DNA from 3 places in the Pseudomonas phoenicis genome. Region 1 is predicted to be linked to each of the others. Evidence: riboswitches for the same ligand, from Rfam matches in the RefSeq annotation. Region 1 holds a riboswitch; each other region holds the start of a gene.
What was found. Region 1 has a riboswitch for cobalamin ahead of AA0Z93_RS18390 (ABC transporter substrate-binding protein). Riboswitches for the same ligand answer to the same signal wherever they lie in the genome.

Region 1 (2,256 bases):
TCGCAGCCTTCCTGTTCAAGCGCGGCCTGTTCCTGGTGGTGCTGGAGTTCACCGTGGTCAACTTCGCCTGGACCTTCCAACTGCCGCCGAGCGTGGTCTACCTGCAAGTGATCTGGGCCATCGGCGTGAGCATGATCGCCCTGGCGGCGCTGGTCTGGTTGCCACGGGCGGCGCTGATCGCGCTGGGCCTGACGATCGTCGTCGGGCACAACCTGCTCGACGCCGTGCATTTCGGCGAAGGTTCTTCCCTGCACGTGCTCTGGGCGATCCTGCATGACCGTGGCTGGCTGGAAGTGTCCGAGCACATGCGTCTGCGCACCTCCTACCCGGTCTTGCCGTGGATCGGCGTGATCGCCCTGGGTTACGCCCTCGGCCCGTGGTTCGCCCGTGGCAGCGACGCGGCCCTGCGCCAGCGGCGGCTGCTGGGCAGCGCCGCGCTGGCACTGTTGGCGTTCGTCATACTGCGTTTGCTCAATGGTTACGGTGAAGCGCCCTGGAGCAGCTACCCCAGTGCCGTGCAAACCCTCATGAGCCTGCTCAACATCACCAAGTACCCACCTTCGCTGCTGTTCCTGTGCCTGACCCTGGGTGTCGGCCTGTTGCTGCTGCGCGGTTTCGAGCGCGCCGGCCAGGCGCGCTGGATCGGCGTACTGGCGGTGCTGGGCGCAGCGCCGATGTTCTTCTATCTGCTGCACCTGTACGTGCTCAAGCTCGCCTACCTGGTGTGCGTGGCGCTGTTCGGCCTCAACCAGGGCCAGTACTTCGGCTTCGACAGCATTGGCGCGGTGTGGCTGTGCGCGGTGTCGTTGGCGTTGGCGCTATACCTGCCGGTACGCGCCTTCGCCCGGCTCAAGGCTCGGCGCCGCGACATCGCCTGGCTCAAATACCTGTGAAGCGGTTCCCTGCCGGCGGGCGATGGTCTACCATGCCGCCCGCCGGTTTCCCCCCAGGAATTAATAGGGAATTCGTCGCTCGCCGCCACGTGGCGAGCCAAACGAAACTGCCCCCGCAACTGTAGGTGCCGAGCCTGCTCCTCGAATGCCACTGGACGAGTCCGGGAAGGCCGGAGCCAGGCCAGGACGCACCAGTCAGGAGACCTGCCGGCACACATTCACCGACCGGCGGGGTGTCCGGGACGGCCATCGGCACCCTGTCCAGGGTGGTGCCGCCTGCCTCGCGCAGGCGGCGCAGACGATGCCTGTCCGTGCACGCGGTCCGCTGCACCACGATAGGAGATCGTTCCAATGCTTCGCCTCACTGCCCTGCTCACCGCCCTCGGCCTCTCGGGTGTCGCCCAGGCCGCCGCCACGCACTACCCGCTGACCGTGGACAACTGCGGCATGCCGCAGACCTTCGCCCAGGCGCCGCAACGTGCGGTGACCATCGGCCAGGCCGGCACCGAGATCCTCTACGCCTTGGGCCTGGGCGAACGTCTGGCCGGCACCTCGCTGTGGTTCAACGACGTGCTGCCCGAATTCAAGGCGCAGAACGACAAGGTACCGCGCCTGGCCGACAACGATCCGAGCTTCGAGGCGGTGGTCGGCAAACGTCCGCAACTGGTCACCGCGCAGTTCGAATGGATGGTCGGCGAGCAAGGCGTGGTCGGCACCCGTGAGCAGTTCCGCGAGTTGGACATTCCCACCTACCTGCTGCCCTCCGACTGCGAAGGCAAGGACAACCTGGTCGGCGCCGACGGCACCCGCCTGCAACCGTTCAAGGTCGACACGATCTACAAGAGCGTCAGCCAACTGGCCGAGATCTTCGATGTGCAGGCGCGCGGCGAGGCGCTCAATGCCCAGCTGCGCGGGCAATTGGAACGGGCCCGGGCGCGACTGGCCGGCAAGGATCTGTCGGGCACCAGCGCGCTGTTCTGGTTCTCCAGCGCCGACCTCGACATCGACCCTTACGTCGCCGGCCGCCAGGGGGTAGCCGATTTCATGCTGCAAACCCTCGGTGTGCGCAACGTGGTGGAGTCGCAGGAGGAATGGCCCACCGTCGGCTGGGAAACCCTGGCCAAGGCCAACCCCACCTGGCTGATCATCGCGCGCATGGACCGTCGCCGCTTCCCGGCCGACGACTACCGCAAGAAACTCGAATTCCTGCGCACCGACCCGGTGGCGAAGAATCTCGATGCGGTCAAGCAGGGTCGCATCATCATCCTCGACGCCGACGCCATGCAGGCCGGCATTCGCCTGTTCCGTGGCCTGGAGACGCTGTCCGAGGCATTCGCCAGCGGTAAAACGACGCCGTGAGCCA
Region 2 (2,256 bases), 310 kb from region 1:
GGCAGCCGATCCCGGCATACAGCGCCGGGGAATCAGGCATGTTCGGCGCGGCGGTACAACCATGCGCTGAGCAGGCCCAAGGCCACCCAGAAGGCCGCATTGGTCAACAAGGAGGCGAGCTTGAACTGCGCCGCCAACGCTTCAGGGGCCAGGCTTTCGTGGATCGCAGGTTGTGGGGCGCCGATCAGGTGCGGCACGACCAGCAGCATGGCGCCGAGCAGCTTGAACGTCCAGGAGCGGCTGAATGCCAGCAGTGCCAGGCCACAGGCCGTGGCGGCTGCGGTGCCGATCCACCAGGTCTGCCGCTGGGCCAGGTCAGCCGCGGCCGTGCCGGGCAGTTCGGGCGGCAGGCCCAAAGTGGGCGCCAGGCAGAACACCGCGAAGCCGGCCAGACCCCACAGCGCGCCGCTGGCGACGCGGTTGGGTTGGCGCAGGCTGTACAGCGCCGCCAGCAGCAAGGCAAAGCCCACGGCCACGACCAGGTTGCCGCCGGTGGTAGCCAGTACGCGTTGCCAGCCGTCCTCGGGCGACCACGCCTCAGGCGCATGCTCATGGGCGGCAGCGCCCTCGGCATGGCTGTGCGCCTGGGCAGCGGGCGCTGCGCTCTCGTAGGTTTCGGCCTGGAGGATCAACGGGCCGACCCACAAACTTTGCAGCAGGGTCAGCAACAGCGCGGCGAGCAAGCCGCTGAAGCCCGCGGTACGGGCGATGCGAGTGAGCATGCCGGCGTCCTCAGTGGCAGGGGAAGGCTGCGCTGTGGCGCGTGTCGTGCGCGGCGTTGTGTACCGCATCGATGTGCGAGAAGCCGGCGAAATACACCAGGCTCAGACCCAGCAGGCCTGCGCCGATGGCGACGACCAGACGTTGACTGAGCGTAGTGGAGGGGCTGATGGCGGGTTTGCTGCTGACGATCGGCATGACGAGTTCCTCGGCTGGGAATCGGCAGGTCACGCACGGTCGCCCCAGCGCGGACACGCCAAGTGCAGGCAACAGCGCCCGCCCACCGCGGGGGTTGATCGAGACGCCAGGCCGGTCTCCGGGCTCGCGAGCGGGAGCGTGACTCCCCAGACTGCGCGTCGACCTTCCCACGTGGCTGGCGCCGACGCAGTGGTGTTGCAGACGCATGGCTCGCTTACCGTTGCGGGGGCAGCACCGGCATTGCCTGGCCTGCTGTTGCAGACCGCGACGCACCGGTTTCCCGTTTCACCCCGTGAGGGGCACCTGACGCAAGGGCGCTAGCAAAGCATGGGGCGTATTTCCCGTCAATTGTCAGCCCCTCGGCGGCAGCGGTTGACCCCGCGCGGGGCACTGCGTAGCCTTGCCGTTTCGAGGTTCTCAGGGGGCATGCTTTCCTCGCCCACTGAGCTAAGACGGGAACGCGGTAGAGCCGCGGCTGCCCCCGCAACTGTAAGCATCCCAGCCGATCGGCACAGCCACTGCGCGCACGCGGGAAGGCGCCATCGGTACGGCCCGCAGGCCAGGGTGCGAGCCAGGAGACCTGCCTCGGTACGCTTTCGACATCAACCGGGCGGGGTGATCCGGTGGCGAGCACGCCTGGCCGACTCGGCTGCGGGCGGTCGTCCCGCATGCCCGCGCCGTCTGCCAAGGGCACTGAGACATGAAAACACTGGCCAAGCTTCCCGTCACCATCGTCACCGGCTTCCTCGGCTCGGGCAAGACCACCTTGCTCCGGCACATGCTGGACAACGCCCAAGGCCGCCGCATCGCGATCATCGTCAACGAGTTCGGCGAGCTGGGCATCGACGGCGACCTGCTCAAGCAGTGCAGCATCGGCTGCACGGAAGAAGAGGCGGTGGGACGGGTCTTCGAGCTGGCCAACGGCTGCCTGTGCTGCACGGTGCAGGAAGAGTTCTTCCCGGTGATGCGCGAACTGGTGGCGCGCCGCGGCGACCTGGACCACATCCTCATCGAAACCAGCGGCCTGGCCCTGCCCAAACCCCTGGTGCAAGCCTTCCAGTGGCCCGAAATCCGCAACGCCTGCACGGTCGATGCGGTGATCACCGTGGTCGACAGCCCGGCGGTCGCGGCCGGCACCTTCGCCGCCTATCCCGACCAGGTCGATGCCCAGCGCAAGCTCGACCCCAACCTCGACCACGAATCGCCCCTGCACGAGCTGTTCGCCGACCAATTGGCCAGCGCCGACCTGGTGGTGCTGAACAAAGCCGACCTGATCGATGCCGAAGGCCTGGCCCGCGTACGCGCCGAAGTGCAGGAAGAATTGCCGCCGGCGGTCAA
Region 3 (2,256 bases), 750 kb from region 1:
CCTTGCTGTCGTCGGGCTTGGGCGGGGCGTTGGTTTCGGCCACCAGCACGTCGCCGTTAGGCAGCACGTACAGCCAACGTGGGTGGTCCAGCCCCTCGGCGAAGGCTTTGACCTGCGTGCCCTTGGCGGCGATCGGTTTGCCACCGTCCGGCCAACCGATGGCCGGGGCGATGTTCACCGTGGGAATGAGCGTCTTGTTCGGCGCCGGCAGCTCGGGCGCCGGGCCCATGCCGTCGGAGACCTGCAAACGGGCGGACTCGCCACAGGCCACCAGGCTTGTGGTCAAGGCAATCAGCAAACCGACACGCATCCGGGCCATGCAGGCATCCTCCGCAAATGGGAACCATCGACAAGATTGAGAGAGGCCGTACTGGAGCGAGTTCACTCGCGATGGACCGCAAAGCGGCCCCGGTAGCCCTAGTGGCGTTCTGCCAAGGGAGTGGGCGAGCTGCAGTCGAAGGCGCTTTCCAGTCGTCATGCACAGCTACCCCACCCATTCCCGCCATCCACATTGACGCTCCCGGTGCAACCCTCTAACCTTCGCCGTTCGTTTCAGGTGCCCCGTGGACACGCTTCCACCGGGGTGAAACTGGGAAGCCGGTGGGCGCCACAGCGGTGCGATTCCGGCGCTGCCCCCGCAACGGTAGGTGAGTCGAGCGATGCGCACGGCCAGAAGGGTCATCCTCTGGTGAGCGGCACGCCGCCCGAGGGCCAAAGCCCCGCTCGCAAGCCCGGAGACCGGCCTGTCACAGTCTTATATCGGTATCACGGAGGGTGATGCGCGGTGCTCCGTGGCGTAAGGCCGTGGCTGCTGCGCGCCTCCGTGTCTGCCTGCCTTATCGACCCACCGGTGCCTGTTCGGGCGCCGTGGCCTGCGGAGACCCCCATGAACGAATCCCCCGAGCGCGACGAACGCCACCTGGCCCGCATGCAGCGCAAGAAAGCGCTGATGGACGACCGCATCGCCAATTCCCCCAACGAATGCGGCCTGCTGCTGGTGCTGACCGGCAACGGCAAGGGCAAGAGCAGCTCGGCCTTCGGCATGCTCGCCCGCGCCATGGGCCATGGCATGCGCTGCGGTGTGGTGCAGTTCATCAAAGGTCGCAACAGCACCGGTGAGGAACTGTTCTTCCGGCGCTTCCCCGAGCAGGTCAGCTACCACGTGATGGGCGAAGGCTTCACCTGGGAAACCCAGGACCGCCAGCGCGACATCGCCGCCGCCGAAGCGGCCTGGGCCGTGTCGCGACAACTGCTGCAAGACCCGGCCGTGGAGTTCGTCGTGCTTGACGAACTGAACATCGCCCTCAAGCACGGCTACCTGGACCTCGACCAGGTGCTGACCGACCTGCAGGCGCGCCCGCCCATGCAGCATGTGATCGTCACCGGCCGCGGCGCCAAGCCCGAACTGGTCGAACTGGCCGACACCGTGACCGAGATGGGTGTGGTCAAGCACGCCTTCCAGGCCGGCATCCGCGCGCAGAAGGGCGTGGAACTGTGAGCGAACGCCGACACTGCCCGGCGGTGCTGATCGCAGCGCCCGCCTCCGGGCAGGGCAAGACCACCGTCACCGCCGCCCTGGCACGCCTGCACCGCAACCTTGGACGGCGGGTGCGCGTGTTCAAGTGCGGGCCGGACTTTCTCGACCCCATGATCCTCGAACGCGCCAGCGGCGCGCCGGTGTACCAACTGGACATGTGGATGATCGGCGAGGCCGAAAGCCGGCGGCTGCTTTGGCAGGCCGCGGCCGAGGCCGACCTGATCCTCATCGAAGGGGTCATGGGCCTGTTCGACGGTACGCCGTCGAGCGCCGACCTGGCGCGGCATTTCGGCGTCCCGGTGCTGGCGGTGATCGACGGCACGGCCATGGCCCAGACCTTCGGTGCCCTGGCCCTGGGCCTGGCGCGCTACCAGCCCGACCTGCCGTTCGCCGGGGTGCTGGCCAACCGGGTCGGCAGCCTGCGCCATGCGCAATTGCTCGAAGGCAGCTTGAGCGAGGGGTTGCGCTGGTACGGCGGGCTGTCGCGCGAGCGCGGCATCGAACTGCCCAGCCGCCACCTGGGGCTGGTCCAGGCCAGCGAACTCAATGACCTGGACGCGCGCCTGGACGCCGCCGCGCAGGCGCTTGGCGAAAGCTGTGACGCCGCCTTGCCGCCTCCGGTGGGCTTCGACGCGCCGCAACCGGTCGAGGTGCGCCCAGCCCTGCAAGGCGTGCACATCGGCATCGCCCGCGACGAGGCCTTCGCCTTCGCCTACGGC

Region 2: another riboswitch for cobalamin. It lies ahead of AA0Z93_RS19745 (CbtB domain-containing protein); the one in region 1 lies ahead of AA0Z93_RS18390 (ABC transporter substrate-binding protein).
Region 3: another riboswitch for cobalamin. It lies ahead of cobO (cob(I)yrinic acid a,c-diamide adenosyltransferase); the one in region 1 lies ahead of AA0Z93_RS18390 (ABC transporter substrate-binding protein).

Annotation. Positions count from the first base shown of each region.
Region 1 covers NZ_CP154852.1:4,037,350-4,039,605, reverse strand. Annotated here, with positions in the region: gene AA0Z93_RS18395 (DUF1624 domain-containing protein) at 1-893, shown strand, start outside; cobalamin riboswitch at 920-1,120, shown strand; gene AA0Z93_RS18390 (ABC transporter substrate-binding protein) at 1,245-2,252, shown strand; gene AA0Z93_RS18385 (FecCD family ABC transporter permease) at 2,249-2,256, shown strand, end outside.
Region 2 covers NZ_CP154852.1:4,348,051-4,350,306, reverse strand. Annotated here, with positions in the region: gene AA0Z93_RS19755 (cobalamin biosynthesis protein) at 1-40, opposite strand, end outside; gene AA0Z93_RS19750 (CbtA family protein) at 33-722, opposite strand; gene AA0Z93_RS19745 (CbtB domain-containing protein) at 733-918, opposite strand; cobalamin riboswitch at 1,010-1,240, opposite strand; cobalamin riboswitch at 1,313-1,521, shown strand; gene cobW (cobalamin biosynthesis protein CobW) at 1,619-2,256, shown strand, end outside.
Region 3 covers NZ_CP154852.1:3,283,880-3,286,135, forward strand. Annotated here, with positions in the region: gene AA0Z93_RS14750 (PQQ-dependent sugar dehydrogenase) at 1-310, opposite strand, end outside; cobalamin riboswitch at 538-762, shown strand; gene cobO (cob(I)yrinic acid a,c-diamide adenosyltransferase) at 887-1,498, shown strand; gene AA0Z93_RS14760 (cobyrinate a,c-diamide synthase) at 1,495-2,256, shown strand, end outside.